DNA from 4 places in the Alicycliphilus soli genome. Region 4 is predicted to be linked to each of the others. Evidence: riboswitches for the same ligand, from Rfam matches in the RefSeq annotation. Region 4 holds a riboswitch; each other region holds the start of a gene.
What was found. Region 4 has a riboswitch for cobalamin ahead of bluB (5,6-dimethylbenzimidazole synthase). Riboswitches for the same ligand answer to the same signal wherever they lie in the genome.

Region 1: linked by a shared signal. The riboswitch ahead of cobW (cobalamin biosynthesis protein CobW) and the one ahead of bluB (5,6-dimethylbenzimidazole synthase) in region 4 are both predicted to bind cobalamin.
Region 2: linked by a shared signal. The riboswitch ahead of ABUE11_RS12600 (TonB-dependent receptor) and the one ahead of bluB (5,6-dimethylbenzimidazole synthase) in region 4 are both predicted to bind cobalamin.
Region 3: linked by a shared signal. The riboswitch ahead of ABUE11_RS17585 (ABC transporter substrate-binding protein) and the one ahead of bluB (5,6-dimethylbenzimidazole synthase) in region 4 are both predicted to bind cobalamin.

The regions. Positions count from the first base shown of each region.
Region 1 is NZ_CP160388.1:3,745,828-3,751,169, forward strand. Features, by position in the region: gene cobN (cobaltochelatase subunit CobN) at 1-411, opposite strand, end outside; gene cobW (cobalamin biosynthesis protein CobW) at 469-1,524, opposite strand; cobalamin riboswitch at 1,874-2,165, opposite strand; gene uvrA (excinuclease ABC subunit UvrA) at 2,276-5,335, opposite strand.
Region 2 is NZ_CP160388.1:2,643,944-2,649,285, reverse strand. Features, by position in the region: gene ABUE11_RS12620 (HD domain-containing phosphohydrolase) at 1-43, shown strand, start outside; gene ABUE11_RS12615 (EAL domain-containing protein) at 36-2,528, shown strand; gene ABUE11_RS12610 (cell division protein ZapA) at 2,795-3,157, opposite strand; gene ABUE11_RS12605 (DUF904 domain-containing protein) at 3,154-3,375, opposite strand; cobalamin riboswitch at 3,411-3,661, shown strand; gene ABUE11_RS12600 (TonB-dependent receptor) at 3,744-5,342, shown strand, end outside.
Region 3 is NZ_CP160388.1:3,737,698-3,743,039, reverse strand. Features, by position in the region: gene cobN (cobaltochelatase subunit CobN) at 1-635, shown strand, start outside; gene ABUE11_RS17600 (ATP-binding protein) at 632-1,801, shown strand; gene ABUE11_RS17595 (VWA domain-containing protein) at 1,846-2,535, shown strand; gene ABUE11_RS17590 (GNAT family N-acetyltransferase) at 2,609-2,938, opposite strand; cobalamin riboswitch at 3,050-3,230, shown strand; gene ABUE11_RS17585 (ABC transporter substrate-binding protein) at 3,352-4,359, shown strand; gene ABUE11_RS17580 (iron ABC transporter permease) at 4,356-5,342, shown strand, end outside.
Region 4 is NZ_CP160388.1:1,123,051-1,128,392, reverse strand. Features, by position in the region: gene ABUE11_RS05350 (PLP-dependent aminotransferase family protein) at 1-392, opposite strand, end outside; gene nth (endonuclease III) at 477-1,115, shown strand; gene ABUE11_RS05340 (macro domain-containing protein) at 1,138-1,641, opposite strand; gene cobT (nicotinate-nucleotide--dimethylbenzimidazole phosphoribosyltransferase) at 1,735-2,820, opposite strand; gene bluB (5,6-dimethylbenzimidazole synthase) at 2,909-3,670, opposite strand; cobalamin riboswitch at 3,715-3,906, opposite strand; gene ABUE11_RS05325 (cobyric acid synthase) at 3,932-5,342, opposite strand, start outside.

The sequences.
Region 1 (5,342 bases), 1.2 Mb from region 4:
CGCGAGCGTGCCCTTGGCCAGCAGGTCCAGGTCTTCCTGGCTGTCGCCCGAGAACATGGCCAGCTGCTGGCCGCGGGCCAGCGCCAGTTTGCGCAGCTGGTCGATGCCATAGGGCCAGGCCGACTCGGCCCCCAGGTGATCGACGATGACCAGCCTGGCGTGCTGCAGCACCTCGTCGATGTACAGGTCCAGCGATGCGCTCTGGCGCAGGTGCAGCAGATTCGCCAGCCGCAGCGTGGGCACGGGCTCGGGCGCCTCGGCCTGCTGCCACAGCCGGTAGGCATCGGCGAGCAGCGACAGGGTGGTGTCGGCCGAGCTGAGCACCACCATCTCGGCGGGCGTCTGGTCCAGACGGGTGACGACGCTGTCGTCTTCGACAAAGCCGCCGGGGCGGGTACTGAGCAGGTGCATGACTCAAAAACAATAGCTGTTCGCGCTTTCCCACAAAGGGCTGGAGGCCGATTTTGCCTAAACTTCTGCCGACAGCAGCGCCTGGCGCAGCACGGCGGCATCCAGGCCCTTGCCGATGAACACCAGCCTTGTGGCCTGCGCCTCGCCGTCCTGCCAGGCGCGGTCGAAGTAGGCGTCGAAGCGCCGGCCCACACCCTGCACCAGCAGGCGCATCCGCTTGCCCTGCAGCGCGGCAAAGCCCTTGACGCGCAGCACCGCATGCGCCTGCACGATGGCGTGCAGGGCCTGCATGAGCCGATCGCGGTCCACGGCGCCCAGGTCGATGAACAGCGAGTCGAACGCGTCGTGCTCGTGGTCCTCCTCGTGGTCGTGGTGGCTGTGCCGCTCGTTGATCGAGGCCTCGGCCGCGCGCTGCTGGCCCAGCAGCACCGAGAGCGGCACCTGGCCCTGCACGGCCTCGACCATCTTGACCTCGGCGGGCACCTCCTCGGCCACCAGGGCGCGCACCTGCGCCAGCTGCTGCGGCGTGACCAGATCGGCCTTGGACAGCACCACCAGGTCGGCGGCCGAGAGCTGGTCCTCGAACAGCTCGTGCAGGCTGGCCTCGTGGTCGAGGTTGGGGTCGGCCCGGCGCTGCGCATCGACGGCGTGGGGGTCGTGGGCAAACTGGCCGGCCGCGGCCGCGGGCGTGTCGACCACGGTGACGACCGAGTCCACGGTGAACACGCTGGCGATCTCGGGCCACTGGAAGGCCTGCACCAGGGGCTTGGGCAGGGCCAGGCCGCTGGTCTCTATCAGCAGCACGTCGATGTCCTGGCGGCGCTCGGCCAAGGCCTTCATCACGGGGAAGAACTCCTCCTGCACGGTGCAGCACATGCAGCCGTTGGCCAGCTCGTAGATGCGGCCTTCGGGGGCGTCGGCGCCGCCCTCCTCCCTGCAGCCGATGGCGCAGGTCCTGAGGATGTCGCCGTCGATGCCGAGCTCGCCGAACTCGTTGACGATGACGGCCACACGCAGGCCCCGGGCCTGCTCGAGGATGTGGCGCATCAGCGTGGTCTTGCCGCTGCCGAGAAAGCCGGTAACGATGGTGGCGGGGATCTTGGTGGTGTGCATGGATCAATCTCTCGAAGGGGAAAACATCAGGGCCGGCATGACTGCGCGCGCCCTGGCGCGCGCCAATGCGCCGCACGGCGGATTCGGCCCGGGTTCGATATGCGCAAGGAGACGGCAAGAAGGAGGCCGCAGGCGCGTACGCGCGGTGGCGGCTCGGGGACGGGGAAATGCATGCGGTTTCTCGGGACCATGGCCCGCACACCCGCGAGGCCCCTGGCCCAATGCTCAACAAACGGTCAACAAACCCGCCGCGTTCCGTCGCATTCCCTGGGATGGATGGGCCGTTCGCCATGCGTTTGAGCACCTGGGCAATCAGCCGATCGTCAACCCGGACTGCGCCCTCCCGCGGCGTCCGAAGCGATCCCAAGGCCGGTCTCCGGGCTTGTGAAGCGCCTGCGCTGGGCCATGTGCCATGCGCGGCCTCGGTTCGTCGCCTTCCCACGCCGTCTGTGGCGCAGTGGCCGCTGGCCGGTCCATGGAACCGATCAGCAAGAGAACCCGTGACTTCACCTACCGTTGCGGGGGCAGCGCAGGCCTTGCGCCCATGAATCGCGGCGCGCACCTGCTTCCCGTTTCACCTGCCAACCCGCGCGTCGATGACGCTCTGGTCCTGTGCAGGCACCTTTGAATCTCGGCACCGTCATTGCGCAATGGCGCGACCGCGCAGTGAGGTGCCGTGCGGCGATTATCCCGGAACGGCCATGTCCCTTCTCGCTCCCGCCCCCGCCCGAGGCGGCAGGCCGTGGGCAGGTCACAGATACCGCCGCAGATAGCGCCCGGTATGGCTGGCCTCGTTCGCCGCCACCTCCTCGGGCGTGCCCACGGCGACGACCTGGCCACCGCCGGCGCCGCCCTCGGGGCCCATGTCGATGAGCCAGTCAGCGGTCTTGATCACGTCGAGGTTGTGCTCGATGACGACGATGGTGTTGCCCGCGTCGCGCAGCTGCAGCAGCACCTTGAGCAAGAGCTCGATGTCGGCAAAGTGCAGGCCGGTCGTGGGCTCGTCCAGGATGTAGAGCGTGCGGCCGGTGTCGCGGCGGCTGAGTTCCTGCGCCAGTTTCACGCGCTGGGCCTCCCCGCCCGAGAGCGTGGTCGCGCTCTGGCCCAGGCGGATGTAGGACAGGCCCACGTCCAGCAGCGTCTGCAGCTTGCGCGCGATCGCGGGAACGTCCTTGAAGAAGGCATGCGCGTCCTCCACGGTGAGCTCCAGGATGTCGGCGATGTTCTTGCCCTTCCACTGCACCTGCAGCGTCTCGCGGTTGTAGCGCTGGCCGTGGCAGACGTCGCAGGGCACGTAGACGTCGGGCAGAAAGTGCATCTCCACCTTGACCACGCCGTCGCCCTGGCAGGCCTCGCAGCGCCCGCCGCCCGCGGCCTGCGAGACGTTGAACGAGAAGCGCCCGGGGCCGTAGCCGCGCTCCTTGGCGGTATTGGTCTCGGCCATGAGCTCGCGGATCGGCGTGAACAGCCCGGTGTAGGTGGCCGGGTTGCTGCGCGGCGTGCGGCCTATGGGCGACTGGTCCACGTTGATGACCTTGTCGAAATACTCCAGGCCCTCGATGCCCTCGTGCGGCGCGGGTTCCTCGTGGGCGCGGTGGATCAGGCGCGCGGCGGCGCGGTGCAGCGTGTCGTTGACCAGGGTGCTCTTGCCCGAGCCGGAGACGCCGGTCACGCAGGTCAGCAGGCCCACGGGAAATTCCACGCTCACGCCCTGCAGGTTGTTGCCCGTGGCGCCGAGCACGCGCAGCGCCTGCAGCCGCCCCTGCGTGGCGCGGTGCTCGGCCAGGCGCTCCTGCTTGCGCAGGCTGGCCGCGGTCTGCGGAAAGCGCGACTTGCGCGCCTTGCCGTCCTCGGGCGGCGCGGCCTGCTCGAGCACCGGCTGCCAGGGCGTGCGCCGCGCGGGCACGGCCAGGCTGCGCGCGCCACTCAGAAACTGGCCGGTGAGCGACTGCGGGTTGGCGCAGAGCTCGGCGCAGCTGCCCTGGGCCATGACGCGCCCGCCGTGCACGCCCGCGCCCGGGCCCATGTCCACGCAATGGTCGGCGGCGCGGATCATGTCCTCGTCGTGCTCGACCACGATGACGCTGTTGCCCAGGTCGCGCAGCCTGGTCAGCGTGGCGATCAGGCGGTCGTTGTCCCGCTGGTGCAGGCCTATGCTGGGCTCGTCGAGCACGTACATCACGCCCGTGAGGCCGCTGCCGATCTGGCTCGCCAGGCGGATGCGCTGGGCCTCACCGCCGCTCAGGGTCTCGGCGCTGCGCGCCAGGCTCAGGTAGGACAGGCCCACGTCGTTCAAAAAGCCTAAGCGCGCCGCGATCTCGCGCACGATCTTGTCGGCGATCTCGGCCTTGGCGCCCGTGAGCCGCAGTGCGCCGAACCAGGCCTGGGCATCCTGCAGCGTCATGGCGCTCACGCCCTGGATGGGCCGGGCCGCGTCGCCCTCGCCCACCAGCACATGGCGCGCCTCGGGCCTGAGGCGCGCGCCCGCGCAGTCGGCGCAGGGCTGGCTCTGGCGGTAGCGCGAGAGGTCCTCGCGCACCACGGCGGAGTCGGTCTCGCGCCAGCGCCGCTCCATGTTGGGCAATATGCCCTCGAAGGGGTGGTGCTTGACGATGGGCTGGCCCTTCTTCGGCCCGCTGTCGAGCAGGTACTCAAAGGCGATCTCCTCCTCGCCCGAGCCGTAGAGCACGGCCTGGCGCACGCGCTCGGGCAGCTGCTCGAAGGGCGTCTCGACGTCGAAGCCGTAATGCCGCGCCAGGCTCTCGAGCATGGCGAAGTAGTAGCCGTTGCGCCGGTCCCAGCCCTTGATGGCGCCGCTGGCCAGGCTCAAGCTGGGGAAGCCCACGACGCGCGCCGCGTCGAACAGCTCCTGCTGGCCCAGGCCGTCGCAGGTCGGGCAGGCGCCCGTGGGCGAGTTGAAGGAGAACAGCCGAGGCTCGAGCTCGGGCAGCGAGTAGCTGCACACCGGACAGGCGAACTTGGCGGAAAAGAGATGCTCGCGCCCGCTGTCCATCTCCAGCGCCAGCACGCGGCCCGCGCCCTCGACCCCGCCGATGCGCAGCACGGCCTCGACGCTCTCGGCCAGGCGCTGCTGGGCGTCGGCGCGCACCTTGAGGCGGTCCACCACCACATCGATGTCGTGCTTCTCGGTCTTTTTGAGCTCGGGCAGGTCCTCGGCCTCGACGATGCGGCCATCGACGCGAAAGCGCACATAGCCCTGGGCCTGCATGTGCTCGAACAGCTCGACGAACTCGCCCTTCTTCGCGCGCGCCACGGGGGCCAGCAGCATCAGGCGCGTGTCCTCGGGCAGGGCCAGCACGGCGTCCACCATCTGGCTCACGGTCTGGGCCGCGAGCGGCAGGCCATGCTCGGGGCAATGCGGCGTGCCGGCGCGCGCGTACAAGAGGCGCAGGTAGTCGTGGATCTCGGTCACCGTGCCCACGGTGGAGCGCGGGTTGTGGCTGGTGGCCTTCTGCTCGATGGAAATGGCCGGCGACAGGCCCTCGATCAGGTCCACGTCGGGCTTGTCCAGGCGGCCCAGGAACTGCCGCGCATAGCTCGACAGGCTCTCCACATAGCGGCGCTGGCCCTCGGCGTACAGCGTGTCGAAGGCCAGGCTGGACTTGCCCGAGCCCGACAGCCCCGTGATCACCACGAGCTGGTTGCGCGGTATGTCCAGGTCGATGTTCTTGAGGTTGTGCGTGCGCGCGCCGCGGATGCTGATCTGCCCGGCGCCGCGCAGCACCTGGGCCAGCGGGCGGCCCGCGTCCGGCGCGGGTGTTTCGGCGGTAGGGGGGGCGGTATCGGCCATCGCGGGG
Region 2 (5,342 bases), 1.5 Mb from region 4:
GCGTGCGCAGGATTCGGTGGAGCGGGGGAGGCGTCGTGAGTAACGCAGGTGGGCAGCCATTCGAGGCCATCTGGAATGGGCTGAGTCTTGCCGCCTGGTTGGTGGATGCGACGACGCTTCAGATCCTGCAGGCGAACGATGCCGCGGGGCAGTTGGTGGGCAGACGCAGTGCCGACATGCGAGGCATGCTCGTTCTTGAGCTGGCGGCCACCCCGGAGGATCAGATTTTCTGGAGCCAGTCAGGTGCGGACATTGCGGCGGGCATCCATTCGCACAGCTGGGTGCGCAATCTGCGCAGCGGGGCGCTGGTGCCGGTGGATCGTCGCGTCATCGCCATTGACGCACCCGCCTCACCGCATGCCACCCAGTGCCTGCTGGTGACCATGCAGGATCGGTCGGAGCAGGAAGCGTCGCGCCTGGAACTGGAGGCATTGCTTTCCGAGTTGCGCGCTACGCTCGATTCGTCGGTCGATGGCGTGCTGACCTGCGACCTGCAGGGGCACCTGCGGGCCTTCAATCAGCGCCTGGCACAGATATGGCAGCTGCCACACGAATTGCTGTTGAAGCGCGATGACGCTGCGATTTGGGCGTACATGCAAAGCCAGGCGCTGGATTCGGAGTTCTTCCGTGCGCGACTGGCAGCGATTGCGCACGAACCCGCTTGCGAGACGGCAGATGTTCTGCGATTGCGCAACGGCACCATCGTGGAGCAGCGCTCCAGGCCGCAACTTGTCCAGGGGCGTCCCGCAGGTCGTGTGTATGCCTATCGCGACATCACTGCGCAGCACATGGCTGAAGCCGATCTGAGGCTGGCAGCGAGGGTGTTCGAGTCGAGCCTGGACGCCATCTTCATCGCGGACAAGCATGGTGTGATCACACGCATCAATGCCGCATGTGCTCAACTGCTGGGGGCGTCGGCGGAGCATGCGGTGGGACAGCCTGTGACCAGTCTCTTTGCATCGGCGCAACGTCAGAGCGACCTCCTGCCCGAGGTGCATCGCGCGTGGTTGCATCAAGGTCATTGGGGAGGGGAGCTGCCCCTGCGCCGGGGTGATGGCCTCCATTGCAGCGTGCACCTGTCCTGGGTGGCTCTTAGAGATGACGACGGAGGCACGCAGCAAAGCATAGGCTTCATGCGTGACCTGACGCAGCAACTGGCAGCCAAGCAGCGCATAGAGGAGCTTGCGTACAGCGACACACTCACCGGCCTGCCCAATGGACGGCTCTTGTCCAAGAGGGTCGGCGCCGCCATCGAGGCCTCGCGCGCCAGCGGTGACGGATTCGCAATTCTTTTTCTGGATCTCGATCGCTTCAAGATCGTCAATGACTCGCTGGGACACGCCTTCGGCGACCGCGTGCTCAAACTGGTGTCCGAGCGCCTTCTGCATTGCTTGCGTCAATCGGACATGCTGTGCCGCCTCGGTGGCGATGAGTTCGTGATCTACCTGCACGGTGCCGATACGGAGGTTGCCGAGGCGGTGGCGCGGCGCATGATCGATGAAATGCAGTCACCCTTTGTGCTCGATGGGATGGCGTTCTCCATTCAATGCAGCATTGGCCTGTCCATGTTCCCGCAGGACGGTGACTCGCTCGATGAGCTCATCAAGCAGGCCGATACTGCCATGTATCAGGTCAAGGAACGTGGGCGCGGCAGCTACGGTTTCTATCGGCCACAGATGAATGCCAATCTGCTGTCGCGCATGAAGATGGAGCATGCCATGCGCCAGGCGCTGGGGCAGGGGCATATGACGGTGCATTTCCAGCCTCAGGTGGACATGAACGCCGGAACCATTGTTGGTGTGGAGGCGTTGGCCCGGTGGACGGATCCGGAATTGGGTGTCGTATCGCCGGGCGTGTTCATCCCGCTCGCGGAGGAGTCCGGCTTCATTGTCACTCTGGGCGCCTGGGTGATGGAGCAGGCGATCAAGGAGGCGGCCTACTGGCATGACCGCGGCACCTCGCTGCTGATGTCCGTGAATGTCTCCGCGCTGGAGTTCCGGCAGGTCGGTTTTGTGGAGCGCGTTGCGACATTGCTCAGTCGATATGGCTTGCCGGCGCAGCAGCTGGAATTGGAACTCACCGAAAGCGTACTGCTGCACGATGCAAAGGAGATGGAGCAGGTGCTTGCGGCATTGACCGGCATGGGACTCCGCCTTGCCATCGACGATTTTGGTACGGGCTATTCCAGCCTGGCCTATCTGAAGAAGCTGGCCATTCACAGGCTCAAGATCGACAGAACCTTCGTATGCGGCCTGCCGGCCGACGAAGGCGACTGTGCCATTGTCCAGGCCGTTGTCAGCATGGGCCGCGCCCTCGGAATCGAGGTGGTTGCCGAGGGAGTGGAAACACAGGCGCAGCGCCAGTTGCTGCAGGACATGGGGTGTGAGCACTACCAGGGCTACCTGTGCGCGCCGGCCTTGCCGGCCGCTGAACTGCGCAGCCGCGCGGCGGAATTCTCCAAGCTGCCTGCGAAGCCCAAGCGCCCGGTCGTGAGGCCCGTTTGCCGGTCGCGTGCAACCAAGCATTGACGGCGAAGGCGAGGCGCCGACGCGGGCTCAAAAATCAGAGGTGTCTGCGAAAGCTACCGGACCGGCATCCTGAACCGGGGGTTCAGGTGGGCGAGGGCAACCAGGCGTTGGGTTCATCTGACGCGAGATGATCACGCTCACCAGGCAATGTACCAAGCCCGAGCTCGTTGAGCATTGGTTCAAGGAAATATAAAGCCCGGCAGCATCGCAGACGGCTCCATTGTAATTGCTGCGAACAGCCTCTGCCGCCTGCCGGCATGGCCTGGTTACAGCGGGCTGGTGTCTTCGCCGAGAGCCTCGTCGAGGCGCAGAAGCAGCTGTTGCACGCGCGCGTCCTGTTCAGCCGGCAATGCCGAGTCGGGGGCATCGGCAGCGTCGGCCGCCTCGGGCATTGCAGGCCTTTGACTGGCAGCGGCCAGGTCGGCGGCTTCGCGGTCTGCGATCTCGAACGCCAGGTTGAGGGCCGCCAGCACGGCGATGCGTTCACGCGCGCGCACCTTGCCGGCGTCGCGAATGCGGGTCATGGCCGTGTCCACGCGTTCCACCGCCTCGAGCAGGCGTGATTCCTGGCCCTCGGGGCAGGCCAGCAGGTAGCTTTGCTGCAGGATCTGAACCTCGAGCTGCTTCATGGCGCGTCCTTGGTCGGATTGTTTTCGGGCAGGCGTTCGAGCAGCGCATCGATTCTCGAGCGCGCCGCACCGAGACGGGATTTGAGCGAGTCGCGCTCCTGGGTCAGCGTGGCCACCTGCTCGGCCAGCAGGGCGTTGGTGCGCTCCAGTTCGGCGTGGCGCAGCAGCAGGCGCTCGACGCGCTGCGCAATCAGATCGATGGGGTGGGGTGTGGCCATAGAACCGCGCATTGTAGGGTGACAGTGGGTTTACCCGTAAAATCGATGTCGTTGGTGCTCGCTGCCGTGGTTCACGCGGCCGCAGTTCAACGGGAAGCAGGGAGGGGCCTTCGCCACGAAGCACACCCCCAGCCTGCGCTGCCCCCGCAACGGTCAGCGGATGAGCCGTCCTGTCTCGGCTCCGCTTTCACATTCTCATGCCACTGGGTGCCTTGAACAAGTGCCTGGGAAGGCCGTGAAAGCTGTCCCGCCAGCCCGGATACCGGCCAACAAGGTGGTTTCGCCAGCCCTTTTGCCAGGGCGGTGTGACCGTGATGCCCAGGTGCCGACGGGGAGGTCGGCTGTGGCGATATTCCCGTTTTTCCCACATGAAGAAGATCCGTTCGTCCAAAGTGCGCAGCACCGCACTGGCCACCCATGTGCGCGTGACCGCGCTGACCCTGGCGCTGGGCGCCGCCTGGCCGGTCATGGCCCAGACCCTGGTGGCGCAGGCCGCCACCGAGCAGCAACTGCGCGAGACCGTGGTAACCGCCACGCGCGTGGCCCAGCCGCTGTCTGACCTGGTGTCCGACGTCTCCATCGTCGACCGCGAAACCATCGAGGCCAGCGGCGCCACCGGCGTCATCGACGTGATCGCGCGCCTGCCCGGCGTGCAGATCTCGCGCAACGGTGGCCAGGGCAGCAGCGGCAGCGTCTACCTGCGCGGAGCCGAGTCGCGCTTCACGGCCGTGTATCTCGATGGCGTGCGCCTGGACTCCCAGTCCACGGGCGGCGTGGTCTGGGAGCAGATTCCGCTGTCGCAGATCGACCGCATCGAGGTCGTGCGCGGCCCTGCGGCCGCCGTCTACGGCTCCGACGCCATTGGCGGCGTGATCCAGTTGTTTACCAAGAAGGGTGAGGGCGCCCCTGCACCGTACGTGGGCGTGGGCCTGGGCAACCAGGGCACGCGCACCGTGCAGGCCGGCGTGAGCGGCGGCAGCGGCATGGTGGACTATTCGCTCGGCCTGTCGCACGAGCGCGCCGATGGCTTCAGCACGCGCGTGGGCGCGGCCTACAACCCGGACGACGACGGCTATCGCCGCAGCACGGCCAATGCAAAGGTGGGCCTGCAGATCAACAAGACCCACCGCATCGAGGGCACATTGCTGGCCAGCAATCTCAACTCGCAGTACGACGGCAGCCTGACCGCCGACGACCGCAACCACCACCAGCTGCGCACTGGTGGCCTGGCTTGGCTGGCCCAGTGGAGCGATGTGTACAAGACGCGAGTGCAGGTCACGCAGTCGGACAGCAAGTACAGCACCACGCCCAACTTCTACATGACCGAGACCACGCTGCGCAACTACCTGCTGCAGAACGAGTGGCGCCTGGGTGCCCACCTGTTCACCGCGGCGCTGGAGCGTCGTGAGGACGAGCTGCACAACCCTGCCACGGCCTTCGTGGGAGACCTCCAACGTGACCGCTCGCAGAACGCCCTGGCTCTGGGCTATGGGCTGAACCAGGGTGCGCACGCGCTGCAGGCCAACCTGCGCTATGACGACGACAGCGAGTTCGGCGGCAAGGGCACGGGCAGCCTGTCCTATGGCTACGCGATCACGCCGCAGTGGCGCATCACGGCCGCGGGCGGCACGTCGTTCCGCGCGCCCACGCTCTACCAGCGCTTCAGCGAGTACGGTGCGCCCGGCCTGCAGCCCGAGAAGGGCCGCAACATCGAGATCGGCACGCGCTGGAGCCAGGGCGCGAGCAGCGTGGGCCTGGTGGCCTACCGCAACCGCGTGACCAACCTCATCAACTTCGGCGCCGCTGGCAGCTGCGCATCGGCCTTTGGCTGCTACGAAAACGTGGGCCGCGCCGAATACAAGGGCGTGACGCTGTCGGCCACGCACCGCATCGCCGGCGTGTCGCTGCATGGCTCCATGGACTGGCAGAACCCGCGTGACCTGGACAGCGGCAGGCAGCTCGCGCGC
Region 3 (5,342 bases), 1.2 Mb from region 4:
TGCAATGGGGCGCGTTTGCCTACGGCCAGCAGGCCGACGGCGTGCCGGCGCGCCAGGCGCTGGAGCGGCGCCTGCAGGCATTGGACGTGGTGCTGCAGAACCAGGACAGCCGCGAGCACGACCTGCTCGACTCCAGCGAGTACTACCAGCACCAGGGCGGCATGGTGGCCGCCGTGCGCCACCTGGGCACACTTATCGGGAAGGCCGAGCCCGCCGTCTACCACGGCGACCATGGCAACCCGCAGTCGGCGAAGATCCGTTCGCTGGCCGAGGAGATCGGCCGCGTGGTGCGCGCGCGCGTGACCAACCCCAAGTGGATTGCGGGCGCCATGCGCCACGGCTACAAGGGCGCGTTCGAGATGGCGGCCACGGTGGACTATCTGTTCGGCTTCGACGCCACCACGCAGCTCGTGTCCGACACGCATTACGCGCTCGTGACCGAGGCCTATGTGCAGGACGAGGCCGTGCGCAGCTTCCTGCGCCAGCACAATCCGCAGGCGCTCGCCGACATCGTGGGCCGCCTGCTCGAAGCCATCGAGCGCGGCATGTGGGCGCAGCCCGGTGAGCTGCACGAGGCGCTGCTGGCCCAGATGCTGGCGCAGGAGGAATTCATGGAAGGACGGGTGCAGCGATGACACCGACATTCCCGCTATCGGCGATCCAGGGCCAGCCGCAGCTCGTGCAGGCGCTGCTGCTGGCCGCCACCGAGCCGGCGCTCGGCGGCGTGCTCATCCAGGGCCCGCGCGGCACGGCCAAGTCCACGGCGGCGCGCGCGCTGGCCGATGTGCTGGCGCCGGCGCCGTTCGTCACGCTGCCGCTGGGCGCGTCGCTCGAGCATGTGGTGGGCAGCCTGGACCTGTCGAAGGCGCTGGCCGGCGGCGAAGTGGCGTTTGCGCCCGGCATGCTGGCCAAGGCCCATGGCGGCGTGCTCTATGTCGACGAGATCAACCTGCTGCCCGACGCCATCGTCGATGTGCTGCTCGACGTGGCCGCCTCGGGCGTCAACCATGTGGAGCGCGACGGCATCTCGCACCGCCACGCGGCGCGCTTCGTGCTGATCGGCACCATGAACCCGGAGGAGGGCGTGCTGCGCCCGCAGCTGCTCGACCGCCTGGGCCTGTGCGTGCAGCTGGCCAACGCGCAGGATCCGCAGCTGCGCAGCGCCATCGTCAAGGCGCGGCTGCGCTATGAGCTCGACCCCGCGGGCTTTCTGCAGGCCCATGCGGCCGAGCAGGCGCGCCTGGCCGAGCGCCTGAGCCAGGCACGGGCACGCTGCGCCGACGCGCTCGCACTGCCCTGGAGCGACGCCGTGCACGATGCCGTGGCGCGCCAGTGCATCGCGGCGCATGTGGACGGCCTGCGCGCCGACCTGGTGATGCTGCGCGCCGCGCGCGCGCTCGCCGCCTGGGAGGGCAGCGCGGCCATCACCCCCGACCATGTGGCCCGCGTGGCGCCGCTGGTGTTGCTGCACCGCGCGGCGCAGGGCCTGCAGGAGCAGCGGGAGCCGCAGGGGCAGGGGCGGGAACAGCCCGACCATGCCACGCCCACTGCGCCCCAGGTAGCGCCTGTGTCCCCGTCATCCCACGATGGCGCGAAGGACGCGGGGCCGGGCAGCGCGGGCGCTGCCGCTGCCGCGCCGGAGCCCGGTGGCGACGGCCTGGAGCAGCCACCGGCCGGCTGGGGGCAGCCCCGGCACATGGCCGCCGCGCCGGTCTCTGCGCGAGAGGCCGACGCCCTGGCCCTTGTGGCGCTGGAGGCCCTGGCCGCAAAAAAAGCCCGCGCCCCCGGCCAGCCGCGCTAGCGCCCACGGCATACCGCCCCGGCCGGGGGCAGGCGGCGGCGCCCATGGGTGGCGCCGCACTCGCCAGCCATGCGCAGCCCGTGGGCCAGCGCCTGCCGGGCGCCGTGCTCGATTGGCCTGCCACGCTGCGCGCGGGGCGCCTGCGCCCGCTGGCACTCGAGCATCTGCGCTGGCGCCAGGGCCGGGGCCAGGCCCAGGCGCTGCATGTGTTTGTGCTCGACTGCTCGGCCTCCATGCTGGCCAGCGGCGCCTTTGCCCAGGCCAAGGGCCTGCTGCTGCAATGGCTGCGCTGGGCCTATCTGCAGCGCACGCCCGTGGCCCTGCTGTGCTTTGGCGCCGGCCAGGTGCAATGGCGCCTGCCGCCGCGGCGCGCGCCGCGCTGCAATGCCGCGCTGATCGAGCCCCTGCATGGCGGCGGCGGCACGCCGCTGGCGCAGGCCGTGCACGAGGCCTGGGCGCTGCTCGCCCGGCGCCCCGAGGAGCGCAGGATCCTGTGGCTGCTGAGCGACTTTCGCAGCACCGACGTGCTGGCCCTGGCCCGCCGGACGCCGCCGCAGGGCCTGTCCCATGTGCTGGTCGATGGTGAGCAGCCGGCCCATGCCGGGCAGCGCGCCTTCGGCGGCGCGCTGCGCCTGGCGCGCGCCTGGGACGCCTGCGCACATGTCACGCTGCGGCAGGCCGGTCCATATGCGTGGTCTGCCACAGCGGATCGTCATCCACGCACAGCAGCCTGAAACCCATGCGCTGCCAGAAGGTGATGGCCCCGGGCAGGAAAGGATGGGTGTGCAGGTACAGCGTGTGCACGCCCTACTGCGCCGCCCAGGCCTGGAGCTGGTGAAACAGAGCCTGGGCCAGACCCTGGCGGCGCAGCTCGGGCACGACGAACAGACGCACCACCTCGACCACGCCGCGCGCGTCGTAGTGCAAATGGGCAAAGCGATGGTCATAGGGGCGGCAGGCAATGCTGCCGACCACGCGGCCATCGGCGTCGCGGGCCGCCAGCATGCAGCCGGGTGCGCTGCCGTAGTTCTGCGCGAACCGCTCGAGGTCGGGCGGCATGGCTTCCTGGTCCATGCGGGTGCCGAACATGGCGGCGCGCGCCCGCAGCAAGAAGCCGAGCAGTTCGGCATCGAGCATGTCGACGCCCTCGATGGAGAAGCGGGAAAAATCCCCGCTAGCGCAATTGTGGAGTTGGTGCATCAGGGTTTTGACGGATATGGTCGTTCTCGGTTACATTGCCGGCGCTTTGGCTCCGCAAGGAAGGCGGGTGGCATTCGGCCATCGGCCCAGGGAATCCAGGAAATGGAACTGCCCCCGCAACTGTAGGCAATGAGCAGGCTTCGGCAAACCACTGGAAGGCGTTTCCGGGAAGGTGAGGCGCTGCGATGAATTGCCAGTCAGGAGACCTGCCCGAGCGCTTCTTCATTCATTGCCGGCGGGGTGCCCGGGAGGTGAACGGCTTCCCCTGCCTTGCGTGAATAGCACATCGGCGTGGGAGCCCGCCGCTCTCTTGTCAGCACAGCACCGGCGCTTTCCGGAAAGAGACTGTGATGATGCTCCGACACCTTGCCGCAACGGCCGCCCTGGCGCTGACCATGGCGGCCCAGGCCACCGAATACCCGCTGACCGTGCACAACTGCGGCCATGCGCAGACCTTCAGGCAGGCGCCGGCCTCGGCGGTCACGATCGGCCAGGCGGGCACCGAGATGCTGTACGCGCTGGGCCTGGGCGACAAGGTAGTGGGCACGGCGCTGTGGTTCAACGCCGTGCAACCCCGGTTCAAGGCCATCAATGACAAGGTGCCGCGCCTGGCGGACAACGACCCCAGCTTCGAGGCCGTGATCGGCAAGCGTCCGCAGCTGCTGGTGTCGCAGTTCGAGTGGATGGTGGGCAAGGAGGGCGTGGTCGGCACGCGCGAGCAGTTCCACGACCTGGGCATTGCCACCTATGCCATGCCCTCGGACTGCGAGGGCAAGAACAACCTGAGCGGCGCGGACGGCACACGCACCGCCGTCTACGACGTGCAGTCGTTGTACAAGAGCGTGCGCCAGCTCGCGCAGATCTTCGACGTGCAGGACCGCGGCGAGGCCCTGGTCAAGGACCTGGTGGAGCGCCAGGCCCAGGCGGTCGCCAAGGTCCGGGCCACGGGCCTCAAGGACGTGAGCGCGGCGCTGTGGTTCTCCAGCGCCGATCTGGCCATCGACCCCTACATGGCCGGCGCCAAGGGCGTGGCGGGCACCATGATGCGCACCCTGGGCCTGCGCAACGTCGTGACCTCGGCCGAGGAATGGCCCACCGTAGGCTGGGAGACGCTGGCCAAGGCCAACCCCTCGGTGCTGATCATCGCGCGCATGGACCGTCGCCGCTTCCCCGCGGACGACTATCAGAAGAAGCTGCAGTTCCTGCAGTCCGACCCGGTGACCCGCCACATGGACGCGGTCAAGCACAACCGCATCGTCATCGTCGATGCCGACGCGCTGCAGGGCTCGATCCGCATGGTCGATGGCATGGAGCAGATCGCCGACGCGGTGCTCAAGCTTCAGGGCGGCGCCCGGTGAGCTGCGGCCCCGCACCCGGCAGCAACAGGCCGCTGCGGCTCGCGTGGCGCATAGGTGTGCGCACGGCGCTCGCCGTGGCGCTGCTGCTGGTGGCCGTGGTGCTGGGCATTGCCATCGGCGAGACGCCGATACCGGTGCGCATGGTCTACGAGGTGCTGGCCAACAAGCTCGCGGGTGCGGGCCATGACATCGACCCGATCAACCAGGGCATTGTCTGGAACTACCGCCTGCCACGCGCGCTGGTGGCGGCCAGCTGTGGGGCGGGCCTGGCGCTGTCGGGCGTGGTGCTGCAGTCGCTGTTGCGCAATGCGCTGGCCGAGCCCTATCTGCTGGGCATCTCGGCCGGCGCATCGACGGGCGCGGTGCTGGTCAGCGTCGCCGGCCTGGGCGCGGGTGCGCTGTCCATGACCACGGGTGCCTTCGTGGGGGCGCTGTGCGCGTTCGCGCTCGTGGCCCTGCTCGCGCATGCCGCGGGCGGCGGCGGGCTGCGCAACAGCGGGCAGATCGTGCTGGCGGGGATTGCGGGGTCGCAGCTGTTCAATGCCCTGACCTCGCTGATCATCACCAAGTCGGGCAGCGCCGAGCAGGCGCGCGGCATCATGTTCTGGCTGCTGGGCAACCTCAGTGGCGTGCGCTGGCCCGACACGGCCCTGGCGGCGGGCGTGGCCTGCGCGGCGCTGATCGTCTGCCTGTGGCACACGCGTGCGCTCGATGCCTTCATCTTCGGCACCGAGTCGGCCCTGGCCATGGGCGTGCCCGTGCGGCGCGTGCAGCTCGTCATGCTGCTGACGGCCGCACTGGCCACGGCCGTGATGGTGTCCATCGTCGGCGCCATCGGTTTTGTCGGCCTGGTCATTCCCCATGCGGCGCGTTTTCTGGTGGGGGTGCGCCACCAGCGGCTGCTGCCCGTCAGTGCGCTCATCGGTGCGGTGTTCCTGATTGCGGCGGATGTGGTCTCGCGCACCCTCATTGCGGGCCAGGTG
Region 4 (5,342 bases):
AAGCACTGGATGGTGGCGAGAAACGTCGGGCCCTCGACGATCACCTTGTCCCCAGGGCTGATCATGGTCTTGCCCAGCAGGTCCAGCGCCTGCTGGCTGCCGGTGGTGACGATGAGCTCGCCCGGGGCCACGTCCCGCGCGCCCTTTTCGGACATGAAGGCCGAGAGCTGCGCGCGCAGCGGCTCGTAGCCCTCGGTGGCACCGTATTGCAGTGCGGCGCCGGGCTCCTCGGCCAGGGCGCGGGCGCTGGCCTCGCGAATGCCCTCCACGTCGAACATGGCGCTGTCGGGAAAGCCGCCCGCAAAGCTGATGATGCCGGGCTTGCCCAGCAGCTTGAACAGCTCGCGGATGGCGGAGGTTTCTACGTTGTCGAGACGGTCGGCAAATTGCATGGCGTGGGTGGCAGAGCGGTTGGCGAACAATCCTGCATTGTCGCCAATCGCGGCGCCCTCGCCGGCGCGGTGACAATCACCGCCATGAAGCCCCGCGATATAGAAGCCTTCTTCGCCACCCTCAAGGCCGCCAACCCCCAGCCCAATACCGAGCTGGAATACACCAATGTGTTCGAGCTGCTGGCCGCGGTACTGCTCTCGGCCCAGGCCACCGACGTGGGCGTGAACAAGGCCACGTGCCGGCTGTTCCCGGTGGCGAACACGCCCCAGGCCATCCTCGACCTGGGCCTGGAGGGCTTGGAGGGCTACATCAAGACCATAGGCCTGTACCGCACCAAGGCCAAGAACCTGCTGGCCACCTGCCGCATCCTGGTGGAGCAGCATGGCGGCCAGGTGCCGCGCACGCGCGAGGCGCTCGAGCAGTTGCCCGGCGTGGGGCGCAAGACGGCCAACGTGGTGCTCAACGTGGCCTTCGGCCAGCCCACCATGGCGGTGGACACGCATATCTTTCGCGTGTCCAACCGCACGGGCCTGGCGCCGGGCAGGAACCCGCTGGAGGTGGAGCAGCGCCTGCTCGAACGCGTGCCGCAGCAGTACCTGGTGGACGCGCACCACTGGCTGATCCTGCTGGGCCGCTATGTCTGCCAGGCGCGCAAGCCACGCTGCTGGGAATGCGCTGTGGCGCCCTATTGCGACTACGAGCCCAAGACGCCGGCGCCTTGAGCGGCGCCGGCAATCTGGGCCATCACAGCCCTTCGTCGGCCTGCATGTCCTTGCGGTAGGTGCTGTAGACGATCACGGGCACGCCCAACTCGCCCAGGTATTGCGTGATGAGCGGCCTGACCTCGTCCCACTCCAGGCCGCCCACACCCGTGGCCAGACGCGGCAGGGCGACGCTGGTGATCTGCTCCTGGCGCACGAAGCGGGCCAGGTTCTGCAGCGCGGCGCGCACGTTTTCGATGCTGGCCTTGCCAGGTTTTGCCGTCGGGCCCTGGCCCAGCGTGTTCTGCGTGACCAGGTTCATGATGCGGCGCACGCCGCCGCCTTCCTGCACGCCCGTCCACGCCCAGACCTCGCCCGCGCCTATGGCGTTGGAACGCGTGTCGTGGCGGTAGTCCTTGACCAGCGAAGGCCAGCGCTCGCGCAGCGCCAGGGCCAGGCCGCTGTCGAAGGGGTCCTGGGCCGAAATGCCATGTGCCAACAGATCCGCCTTGCTGAGCAGGATGTCGCCGGTGACTTCTTTGATCATTCGCTGTCCTTTCTGTGATGGAGGTGGGCAATACCGTTTGCCCTTCCCTCACAGAAACCATAGCACCCCAGGGTTTACCCGCATTAACCCAGATCAAGACTCGCTGGGCCCGGCGACACCCGCGCTCTCGAAGCTCGCCATCTCGCGCAGCACGCGGCAGGCCGATTCCAGCAGCGGCCAGGCCAGGGCGGCGCCCGAGCCTTCGCCCAGGCGCAGGCCCATGTCCAGCAGCGGCTCGGCCTGCAGCGCCTGCAGCATGAACGCATGGCCGCGCTCGCCCGAGCGGTGGGCGAACACGCAGCGCTGCAGCACATGGGGCGCCAGGCGTGCGGCCACCAGCACGGCGGCGCTGGTGATGAAGCCGTCGACCACGATCACGCGGCGCTCGGCCGCGGCCTGCAGCACGGCGCCCGTGAGCGTGGCGACCTCGAACCCGCCCAGGGCCGCGAGCGCGGCCAGCGGCTCGGTGGCACCGGCGTTGGCATCGAGCGCCCGCTGCAGCACGGCGCGCTTGCGTGCGATGCCCGTCTCGTCCAGCCCCGTGCCGGCGCCCACGCAGTCGGCCAGCGCCACGCCGGCGAGCCGCGCCAGCAGCAGCGAGGCCACCGAGGTGTTGCCTATGCCCATCTCACCCAGCAGCAGCACATTGCCGGGCAGGCCGCGCACGATGGCCATGCCGTTGGCCAGCGCCTGCTCGCACTGCGCGGCGCTCATGGCCGGGCCGCCGCTCGCGTCCTGCGTGCCCGCGGCAATGCGGCAGCTGACCAGGCGCGGCGCCCCCGGTGCGGCCGCGCGCGCGGGAATCTCGCGCGCCACGCCGCAGTCGGCCACGGTGAGCTGCAGGCCATGCTGGCGTGCCAGCACGCTCACGGCAGCGCCGCCGGCGAGGAAGTTCTCCACCATCTGCCAGGTCACGTCGCTTGGGTAGGCGGACACGCCCCGCGCCGCCAGGCCATGGTCGGCCGCGCAGACCAGCACCTGCGGCGCGCGCAGCACGGGGGTGTCGGTGCCCAGGATCTGGCCCAGGCGCAATGCGAGCGCCTCCAGGCGCCCGAGTGCGCCCAGCGGCTTGGTCTTGTGGTCCAGCCGGTGCTGCAGGGCGACCGTGAGCTGCGGGTCTGCGAGGTCGGCAATCGGAGGCAGCGTGAAGGACGTAGAGGTAGTCGATGGGGTGGTCATGGATGTTGCAACTATGGACAAAGAAAGCGCGGCCCGCGCACGGGCCTGCGCATCGATGAAAGCAGGTGGAATGGGTGGGCTCGGCGTCTCACACCGCGCCGGCGCGCCGGCTGCGCTGCGCCGCGGCCTGGTCGCGCCGCAGGTGCTCGACGAGCGGCTGCCGGTCGTCGCGCCGGCCCCACTGCTCGAAGTACACCAGCTCTTCCATGGGCAGGCGCGGCAGCCAGCCGGCGGTCTCGAGCTCGGGCCGGTCGTGAAAATGGCTCACATAGCCCACGCACAGGTAGGCGATGGGGGTGATGTTCCTGGGGATGGCCAGCGCCTGCTGCAGGTCGGCCTGGTGAAAGATGCTGACCCAGCCCACGCCCAGCCCCTCGGCGCGCGCGGCCAGCCACAGGTTCTGCACGGCGCAGACGCTGCTGTACAGGTCCATGGTCTTCATGTGGGTGCGCCCCAGCACCACGGGCCCGGTGCGCTCGCGGTCGCAGGTGATGCAGATGCCGACGGGCGCCTCCAGAATGCCCTCGAGCTTGAGGCGCTGGTACATGGCGCGTTTTTCGTCCTGGAACATGTCGGCGGCCTCGGCATGGGCCCTGGCGAAGGCGTCGTGCACGCGGCGCTTGGCGTCCTGCGCGCGCACCACGAGGAAGTTCCAGGGCTGCATGAAGCCCACCGAGGGCGCATGGTGCGCGGCGGTGAGGATGCGGCTCAGCACCTCGTCGGGCACGGGCGTGGGCAGAAACTGCCCGCGCACGTCACGGCGCGAAAAAATGGCGTGGTAGACGGCGTCGCGGGCCTCGGGTGTAAAGGCGTGCGCGCCTGGCGTGGCTTGCGCCTCGTCGGTATTCATGGCAGTCCCCTGTGCGTGAATAGATCGCACGCTGCCCGGCCTTGCAGCGCGTTGAACGTTCAGGCCGGTCTTCTGGCTCGGACTCCACTGGCCCCCGCGCCTTCCCGGCCTTGGCGGCCAGTGGCATCGAGCGGGGGTCATCCTCCTTACAGCGTTGGGCACGCGGCGGACTTGCACCGCCTTCCCGATTCTCCCCCGGCCTTGCGACCACGGGCACCTGAGGGCGCGGATGATAGCAACCGCGGCAGGCGCCCCACGCAATCAATGCGCGGCCAGGGCGTCCAGCACCCCGGGCGCAAAGTGCCGCGCGATGCAGCCGGCCAGGCCATCGAGCGCGGCGTCCAGCGTGGGCGCGCCGGCGCCAAACAGCGCGCGCAGCACGGCCGCATCCTCGAACATGCCGTGCAGGTACAGGCCGAGCACGTTGCCGCCCTGGTTCTGCCAGGCCAGGCCGGGGATCAGCTCGCGCGCCACGTCGCCCTTGGCGGCCATGGCCGGGTGCTGTGCGGTCTGGCCGTGGTGGATCTCGTAGCCCTGCACGGCCACGCCCGCCAGCGCCTGCCAGGCGCCCTGCGCGGCGCCAAAGCGCGCCTGCGTCAGGCGCACGGTCTTGGTGGCCTCGAAGCTCGTGACCAGCGGCAGCAGGCCCAGGCCCGGACCGTTGCCGTCCACGCCCTGGGTGTCGATCAGCGCCTCGCCCAGCATCTGCAGGCCGCCGCAGACGCCCAGCACGCGGCCGCCGCGCGCGGCATGCTGGGCGATGGCGGCATCGAGCCCCTGGGCACGCAGCCAGGCCAGGTCCGCGGCCGTGGCCTTGCTGCCGGGCAGGATGATCCAGTCGGCGCCCTCCAGCTCGGCCGGGCTGCGCGCCCAGGCCAGGTGCACGCCGGGCAGGTTCTTGAGCGGCTGGAACTCGTCGAGATTGCTGATGCGCGGATAGGCCACCACGGCGATGCGCGTGTGGATGGCGCCCTGCCCGGTGCTGCGGGCGTCAAAAACACCATCTTCTTCCGGCAGGCCATGGTTCCATTGCATGGGGATGGTGGCGACCACGGGCACGCCCGTCTTTTCCTTCAGCATCTCGGGCGCGGGGGCCAGCAGCGCCGCATCGCCACGGAACTTGTTGAGCACAAAGCCCGCGATCAGCGCGCGATCCTCCTCCGGCAGCAGCGCCCAGGTGCCGTACAGATGGGCAAAGGCGCCGCCGCGGTCGATGTCGGCCGCGAGCAGACAGCGCGCCTGGACGTGGCGCGCCACGCGCATGTTCACCACGTCGCTCTGCATCAGGTTGATCTCGGCCGGCGAGCCCGCGCCCTCGATGACGACCACGTCGTTCTCGGCGCGCAGCGCGTCGAGCGCCGCCGCAATCTGCGGCCACACCTGCTGGCTGCGGCCGCGCCAGGGCATGGCGGACAGCGACTCGCTGACCTGCCCGAGCAGCACCACCTGGCTGCGGGTGTCGGCCTCGGGCTTGAGCAAGAGCGGGTTCATGCGCACATCGGGGGTGGCGCGCGCGGCCAGGGCCTGGAAGTACTGGGCACTGCCGATCTCGCCCTGCCCGCCCGCGGGTGTGGCCACCACGCGCGCGTTGTTGCTCATGTTCTGCGCCTTGAAGGGCGCGACCTTCAGACCCTGGTTGGCGTAGTGGCGGCACAGTGCCGTGGCCAGCCAG